Regions from separate parts of the Sporosarcina sp. P12(2017) genome, predicted to be linked through region 1. Evidence: riboswitches for the same ligand, from Rfam matches in the RefSeq annotation. Region 1 holds a riboswitch; the other holds the start of a gene.
The links. A riboswitch is a leader RNA that binds a small molecule or an ion and turns the genes downstream of it on or off. The one in region 1 is predicted to bind FMN.
Positions count from the first base shown of each region.

Region 2: linked by a shared signal. The riboswitch ahead of CSV80_RS13070 (ECF transporter S component) and the one ahead of ribD (bifunctional diaminohydroxyphosphoribosylaminopyrimidine deaminase/5-amino-6-(5-phosphoribosylamino)uracil reductase RibD) in region 1 are both predicted to bind FMN.

Region 1 covers NZ_PDYL01000022.1:25,570-29,786, forward strand. Annotated here, with positions in the region: gene CSV80_RS15450 (GNAT family N-acetyltransferase) at 1-592, shown strand, start outside; gene menC (o-succinylbenzoate synthase) at 606-1,718, shown strand; FMN riboswitch at 1,776-1,925, shown strand; gene ribD (bifunctional diaminohydroxyphosphoribosylaminopyrimidine deaminase/5-amino-6-(5-phosphoribosylamino)uracil reductase RibD) at 2,068-3,156, shown strand; gene ribE (riboflavin synthase) at 3,160-3,804, shown strand; gene CSV80_RS15470 (bifunctional 3,4-dihydroxy-2-butanone-4-phosphate synthase/GTP cyclohydrolase II) at 3,819-4,217, shown strand, end outside.
Region 2 covers NZ_PDYL01000016.1:28,900-33,116, reverse strand. Annotated here, with positions in the region: gene CSV80_RS13080 (YpbB family protein) at 1-993, opposite strand, end outside; gene CSV80_RS13075 (ferredoxin) at 1,108-1,365, shown strand; gene CSV80_RS13070 (ECF transporter S component) at 1,635-2,216, opposite strand; FMN riboswitch at 2,405-2,539, opposite strand; gene CSV80_RS13065 (GerMN domain-containing protein) at 2,612-3,811, opposite strand; gene CSV80_RS13060 (RNA polymerase sigma factor SigX) at 3,816-4,217, opposite strand, start outside.

The DNA.
Region 1 (4,217 bases):
CATGCTTGCGGTAGATGAAGAATTTCAGATGATGGGCATTGGTAAGCTTTTAAAAGAAGAACAACTTCGTCTGGCGCGGGAAATGGGATATCGATTGATCGTCTGGACATTCGATCCACTCGAAAGTCGCAACGCCTACTTAAATACTGCGAAGTTATACGGTGTGTGTTATGACTATATAGTTAATTGCTATGGGAGTATGGACGATGGGTTAAACAAAGGCTTACCGACTGATCGTTTTCAAGTGGCCTGGTGGATTGATAGTCCGCGTGTGTTAGAGAAATGGCAACCTGATCTCACATATAGTCGTCCTTTTCAAATTCACTTGAGTGAAGATTCACACCCTGTCGTACTTTTGCCGGAAATGAATGATTGGCTGGAGGCAGAAGCGATAGAAGTGCCAGTACCCAAACAAATTCAATTGATGAAGAAAGAAAATCCGCAATTGGCCTATGAATGGCGAATGGAAACGAGAAATATATTTCAACAACTGTGTGATGAAGGGTTCGCTTTGGTCGATGTATGCAGAACAGAAGAACCTGTCCAATACTATCGTTTCTGTAAGCGATCCATCATTCCGTTGCAAAATTAAAGGAGCTTATCCAATGAAAATTAACTCGATTACAATTCGTAGAATGAATATGACGATGAAACATCCATTTACAACAAGTTTCGGAACGATACAGCAGAAAGATTTTCTTTTGGCAACTGTCACGGACGCGGATGGGTATGAGGGATGGGGAGAGTCGGTTGCGTTTACGGCACCTTGGTATAGTGAAGAAACGACCGAAACGACGATTCACATGCTGCGTGATTTCCTGATTCCTGCAGTACTTGGCAAGACTATTACACATCCCGATGAGGTTAGTGACTTATTTGGGCATATCCGCAAAAATAATATGGCTAAAGCGACAATTGAAGGAGCGATATGGGATGTATATGCGAAACATCACCATATGACGCTAGCTGCAGCACTTGGAGGGAAACGGCAACGTATTGAAGTCGGTATCAGCATTGGAATTGAAGAACATGTTGAAGATTTATTGGCCAACATTAATGGATTTATAGAAGAGGGATATAAGCGCATTAAAGTGAAAATCAAACCTGGATATGACGTGGAAGTGATTCGCGCCATTCGAGAAGCCTATCCTGATGTGCCATTAATGGCAGATGCGAACTCTGCTTATACACTAGACGATGTAGAGTTGTTGAAAGAACTGGACCAGTTTAATTTGATGATGATTGAGCAACCACTTGCTTCCGACGATATTATCGATCACGCAACACTACAAAAGCAAATTAAGACACCAATTTGTCTAGATGAAAGTATTCATTCGTTGGAAGATACGCGTAAAGCTATCGAACTGGGTAGTTGTAAAATTATTAACGTGAAAACTGGTAGAGTGGGTGGCTTGTCAGAAGCGAAGAAAATTCATGATTATTGTGCTACAAAAGGGATCGATGTATGGTGTGGCGGCATGCTGGAATCGGGTATTGGCCGAGCGCAAAACATAGCATTGACAACATTACCTAATTTCACGCTCCCTGGTGACACAGCGGGGTCTTCACGTTACTGGGAACAAGATATTATTACACCAGAAGTAGTGGCTAATGAAGGTTATATTACGGTTCCGACAGGAGATGGAATCGGGTACATCCCAAACATGGAAGCAGTGGAACGATTTACAGTAGACAAATGGGTATTTTTATCTGAATAATTATTCAGTTGTTGTTATTTAGTCATCACATGTGCTAGACTCTTAATTAATCGAATAAGTTTCCTTCGGGGCAGGGCGTAATTCCCTACCGACGGTGATGAGCTTACAAGCTCTTAGTCCGTGACCCGGATGCTTTATATAAAGCAGAAGGTGGATTTGGTGAAACTCCAAAGCCGACAGTTAAAGTCTGGATGAGAGAAGGAACAGTGCGTATATACTACATGTAATGATTTTCATTACTGTTTATAACGTTTATTTAGTCATGGTTACAAGCCCCGCATACTCTTTTGCGGGGCTTTTGTATGTAGAATTGTCACTAGAGGAATACCGTAAGTTGGAGTGTTGCTCAATGAATCAAAATTATATGGAAATGGCTTTGCAACTCGCGGAAAATGTGGCAGGTCAAACCTCTCCTAATCCACCTGTAGGTGCGGTTGTCGTAAAAGCGGGCCGGATCATTGGAATGGGCGCACATTTACAAGCGGGAGAGCGCCATGCCGAACGAGTGGCGCTAGATATGGCTGGAGCCAAAGCAACGGATGCTGATTTGTATGTAACACTTGAACCGTGTTCACACACCGGTAAAACTTCACCTTGTGCAGATGCCGTTATTCAAGCGGGTATCAAACGTGTCTTCGTCGCAACAGCGGATCCGAATCCGCTTGTAGCAGGTAAAGGCATTGCAAAACTTCGTGAGGCAGGAGTAGAAGTAACCGAATCGGTTTCCGTTGAACTTGCTAAAAACCTATATGCACCATTTTTTCATTTTATTAAAAATAAAACACCTCATGTGACAATGAAAACAGCTATGACGATAGACGGTAAAATTGCGACTTCAAAAGGAGATAGCAAATGGGTGACGAGTGAGCAAGCGCGACTCGATGTCCATCAGCTTCGCCATACGCAAGATGCAATTTTAGTAGGTGTGCAAACGCTTCTTCATGATAATCCTCTTCTCACCACCAGACTGCCCCTAGGTGGACAACATCCTATTCGAGTTATTTTAGATACATCTTTACGAACACTGGAATCTAGCCAGATCATTCAAAACGCAGAAGCACCGACGTGGATTTTTTGCGGAAAATATGCGGAATTATCACGTGAAAAGTTACTCAAGAAGCCGCATGTCCAGATCATCCGAATGCAGAAACCTCAGCTAATTGTAGAAGATATTCTACTAGAGCTAGGAAGACGTGGTGTCATGACATTGCTTGTAGAAGGTGGCGCCGCTATTAATGCTTCATTTGTAAAAGCGCGAGCTGTACAGAAAGTCATTTGCTATGTGGCGCCAAAATTACTTGGTGGAATTGGGTCTTTGACGCCAATTGGCGGGCTGGATCCTCTAATGATGAATGAGGCACTTCCGCTAACATTTGAAAGTGTGGAAATGATCGGTCCAGACATTAAAATCGTAGCTGTACCGAAAGAGAGTGATTAAACAATGTTTACAGGAATAATTGAAGAGATTGGTTCAGTTCAGCAAATACAACCTGGTGCTCAGTCTATGACACTAACGATAGCAGCATCTCTTGTATTGACAGATGTGAGAGTTGGGGACAGTATCGCAGTCAATGGTGTCTGTTTGACGGTAAAGAGCTTTTCGAAAGACCGATTTGCAGCGGACGTCATGCCTGAAACCGTATCCTCTACTTCACTACGACAATTAGCGATGGGAAGTCCTGTGAATTTGGAGCGGGCACTCGCGGCAAATGGCAGGTTCGGTGGACATTTTGTCACGGGACACGTAGATGGAATAGCCACGATCCGTGATAAGCGAACAGTTGATAATGCATTATATATACGCCTGTCATTACCGCAAGGATATGATCCCTATTTATTACATAAAGGCTCTATCGCATTGGATGGTACTTCATTGACGATCTTCGAAGTGAAAGATACGGATATTACGATTTCGTTGATTCCACATTCGCAGGAAATGACAGTCATTTCGAAAAAGCCGGTAGGGGATGTAGTCAACTTTGAATGCGATATGCTTGCGAAATATGTTGAGAATATGTTGCGAAAGAGACAAGATGCGGGTCAAACAATGTCGAAGGATTTTTTACAACAACATGGATTTATGTGAAGGAGTGAATGTGGATGTTTCATACAATTGAAGAAGCATTAGAAGATTTACGACAAGGTAAAGTTGTGATCGTAGTGGATGACGAAGATCGAGAGAACGAAGGGGATTTCGTGGCATTGGCCGACCAGATTACGCCTGAAATCATCAACTTCATGGCAACGAAAGGTCGAGGCTTGATTTGTGTACCGATAACAGAACAGAAAGCAGCCCAACTAGGCTTGCAGATGATGACCGATAACAATACGGATTCACATGGTACGGCGTTTACAATCAGTATCGATCACCACTCCACCCATACCGGAATCAGTGCATTTGAACGTGCAGATACAATCGTCAAAATGATGGAACCGAATGCAACAGCAGGTGAATTCAAACGTCCTGGACATATATTTCCACTCGTAGCGAAATCAGGT
Region 2 (4,217 bases), on a different contig from region 1:
CAGTTGGAAATACGATAATTCTGGGCACTGCTGTTTCAACAAACGCAAACGTTTAGTCTGCAACTGTTCAACATGACGCCAAACTGCATCTATTTGTTCTTCCGTTACAAAATCTTTATATGGAAAGCCATCCATATTCGCTGCCATTTCAATGAAATGATCTTCTATTGTACTTAATTTCAAATTTCGTAAAGAAGCAATTTGCTCTACCGAATAGCCCCGCTCGAATAGTTTCCGTGTCCGTTCTGCAGATTGAGTCAAATATGTGTCCACTTTACAACCTGCCGCTAATTCTGTCAGCAACGACAAGTTGGGTCGCTGTTGTATGAAATCGAGCATAATATGTAATGCTTCTATATAGTACAATTGTATAGTCTTAACCGGTAGATTTACACTATCCGTCATCTGTTCCCAAGTAGACGCAGTGAGCCGGTACCCCGTTAATCGACTGCTCACTATCATACGTTGTAAATCTGTTAATGAGGAATTAGTTAGCACATGTTCCAATTCTTTTCGCAGTGACGTGGATAGGCTGATCATGCTACTTGATTGATTACGTAAGAACCCTTTGACAAATTGCTGCGTAGGCAACTCCTTCTGGATTGGCATGAACATTGTTTCACTACTGCGTAAATTGGACAATGTCTGAACTAGCAACGCCAACCGTCTGGCGAACTCTCTTTCTCGCCCGCGGTAATTCCAGCCATTAAATCGCCACATTTCGCTACCTGTCGCCATCTGACCTTTTGCTGTCACATAGACGAGTTCATTTATATATATTAGGTCATCCGCTTGCATCCGCTCTAACGCTTGCTGGAATTCGCTTGCTGTCAATTGTGGCAACAATGCATAGTATGATTTGACTTGATAATATTCAACGTCCTGTAACGTCTGTCCCGATCGTTTTCCACGAAGTATATGGTAGACACCTTGCGCTGAACGCTCACCATGGAGACGTTGGAAGATCGTTAATAAGATGGAATCGAAACTCATTTGAGCTACCCCCCCTGAAGAAATAACGTTTTTTTGTTGAAAAGTGATGAAAACAGCTTTAGAATAGAGTAGATACAAAATAGGTTGAGTGAATGGAAGAAGGGAGAAAGACAAATGTCTAGCAAAAAGTATACGATTGTCGATCAGGATACATGTATAGCCTGCGGGGCGTGCGGGGCTGCTGCGCCGGATATTTATGATTATGACGATGAGGGGATTGCATTTGTTATTTTAGATGATAACACGGGAAACACTGAAGTTCCAGAAGAACTGATGGAGGATCTCGAGGATGCATATGATGGCTGCCCTACCGATTCAATTAAAATTGCGGATGAGGCCTTCGAAGGCGATCCATTAAAATATGAAGATTGATTCAATCCCGACAACACTTCCTACTATTGGATGTGTTGTTTTTTAATGCGTTGAATTAATTAATAAGGTTGGCATTAGTATTGGCATGGGGATTTGCATTTGATATGTGAGTGAACTAGATGTATCCACCTTTTATGTAAGGATTGCAACAGAAGATGGCCGCGCTCCCCAGCTGGTGTGGAAATCTACTGACGTTACTATATCAATTTCTCTTCTAGCATAAAAAACGCCAGTCTCCCTAATATTCTGGAAGACTGGCGCATATTTGTTTAGAATGATAACTTCTTTTGTTGCTGGAGAATCCACTTCTCCATGCTTCTATATAACATCAACGTGATGGCTAATAGCATGACACCTTTGATCAGGTTGAACGGTAAGATTCCCAATATGATCATCTGATACAGCGAGTCGCCTGTAACTGCTGGCATACCTAGGAAATATGTGTACATTGGCAAGAACACTAAGTAATTTAATACGCTCATACCTATTGCCATTGCTACTGTACCTGCGATCAAACCTGATGCAAGACCTTTAGCTGAACGATACTTCGTGAAAATCCAGTAGATTGGCATTATGAATAATACACCTGTCACAAAGTTTGCGACTTCTCCTACCGGTACTCCTGTCGGGCTTCCTGATAAGAACCAGTGCATGACGTTCTTCAATAGCTCTACGCCTATACCTGCAACAGGTCCCATCGTCATGATTGCCATAACAGCAGGGATCTCACTAAAATCAATCTTTAAAAATCCAGGCATTGCCGGGATCGGAAAGTTGAACTGCATTAATACAGTTGAAATACTTCCCAATATTGCCACCAAAATTAGCTTACGTAACTTCTTGTTATTCACTTGTTCCTCTCTCCTTTTGCGATTCACTTCAAAAGAGGAAAGGCTGGCTCATCTATTGTTCCGCTAAAAATCCCTAAAGCAAAATATGCTTTAGGGAGAGTAAAATGCACTGTTAAGAACAGATAATTTACAAACTTATCCGTCAGGAAACAAGCACCACTTTTGCGTACACAAAAAGATGGCTGCACCTTCACCTTCTCCCATCCAGACTATACTGTCGGCTCCGGAATCTCACCAGAATCAGCCGTTAAGCTCGCGGGCTAAAAGTAGAATTCTACTTCATTTCCGCCGGTCGGGAATTACACCCTGCCCCGAAGATGAATCAATATTTAATTATGAACCTATTATAGCGTAAAAAAACTGTTTTGTAAACTTCACAAGTTTACAAAACAGAATTATTCGTTAATTAGATACTTTGGATTTGCCCCAAACGGCTTTTCCAATGGCCGAGTGAAGTCAAATTTATTCCATTGTTCCTGCGCGACTTGATCAAATTCTACCTGTTTATCGAAACTTGCCGCCGTCAACAAGATGCCGTCTAGTAGTTGCATTGCTTCTTCTGATTGCAACTTATCTAAATCAAGCACTTCAGTAAATTTCACGTTGACAATACCTTTAACTTCTTTAACCGTGAAGTCTATTCCTTCAGGGACCACAGTTGAATAGATATCATTCGGTGACTTCTTCATATCATTCAAAGCTTGCTCCACCGTTTCGGAAGTCTTACCAAAATTAGTGGAGAGTACCGCTTCTCCATCTGATTTTACAAATCGATAATACGCTTGACGCGAAGCCACTCCTGACAAGCCGATCGGTTCATCCACTTGACCTATTTGATCAAACGTCATTGGCGATGCATCTTCTTGTAAAAACTGTATTTCATCGTATCCTTGAAACGTATTTTGCACGGACAGATTCAACATTTCAAGTGTCGCACTCGATCTATCATAGGTATGGTCCGCAGTGAACTTCATTTGAACTTGATTACCGTTCGAAGATATCATCGCTTTATACGGATGATACTCTGTAAAACCGAGCGCCTCTTCATCTATTGTATTCGCATACTCATTATACAGCGCGACTGCATCCGGTGATGTCTCTACGCCTTCAGGGAGACGTTCATTCGGTATTAGGAATGTTACGGGGACAATGGTTGCCTGATCGGTAGCCAAGCCAATATGAAACGCTGTGTGATCCAAGATGTCGGCAGGATAAGCGGCGTATGAGAGCGGCGCTGAAACCTGCTTTGTAAACACGGATGCATCACTCGCTTCATTCGACTGCATTTCTTCACTATCCTCCATCACGATAGGATCAGCCGATTCCTCTGTCGTTGCTTTATCCATCGATACTTCATTGTTTTGCTGAATGAATGTCGGCACGATGATGGTGAGCAATACAATCGCCGCAACAGCTGCAATAATTGATGGCCACTTGGATTTCGACGGTCTCTTCTTCGGTCCGTTTGGCTCAGAAAGTCTCGCATCTTCTTTTAATCGTTGCATAATCTCGTCTTTGGAACGCTGATCTTTCACGACGGGCATATTACGTAAACGTTTCTCGATAGTATCTTCATTCCACTTGTCATTGCTCATCTCATCACCCCTCCCTCGCGGAACGCGCTTCCAACCTCACTTGTAATGCTTTGATTGCACGATGCTGCGTCGTTTTTACTTTGCTTTCAGTCCAGCCCAGAACTTCAGCCGTTTCAGCGACTGAAAGATCCTGAAAGAAGCGCATAAGGATGACCATTTTCTGATCACCCGTACAGGTGTGCAACGCTTCAAGCACTTGCTTCTGCTCCTCATCTGCTTCAATCAAATGTTCAGGCAAGCGGTCAGTTGAAGCTAATTGCTCTGTTTCCCAATCGAAATGAATGTTTGCATGCTTGTTGATTGTGGATTGTTTTCGGAAATAGTCAATCGAGACATTTTTCGCAATCGCAAACAGCCAAGTTTTCTCGGTGCTTTTCCCTTCAAAACGGCCATATGATTTGAGTAC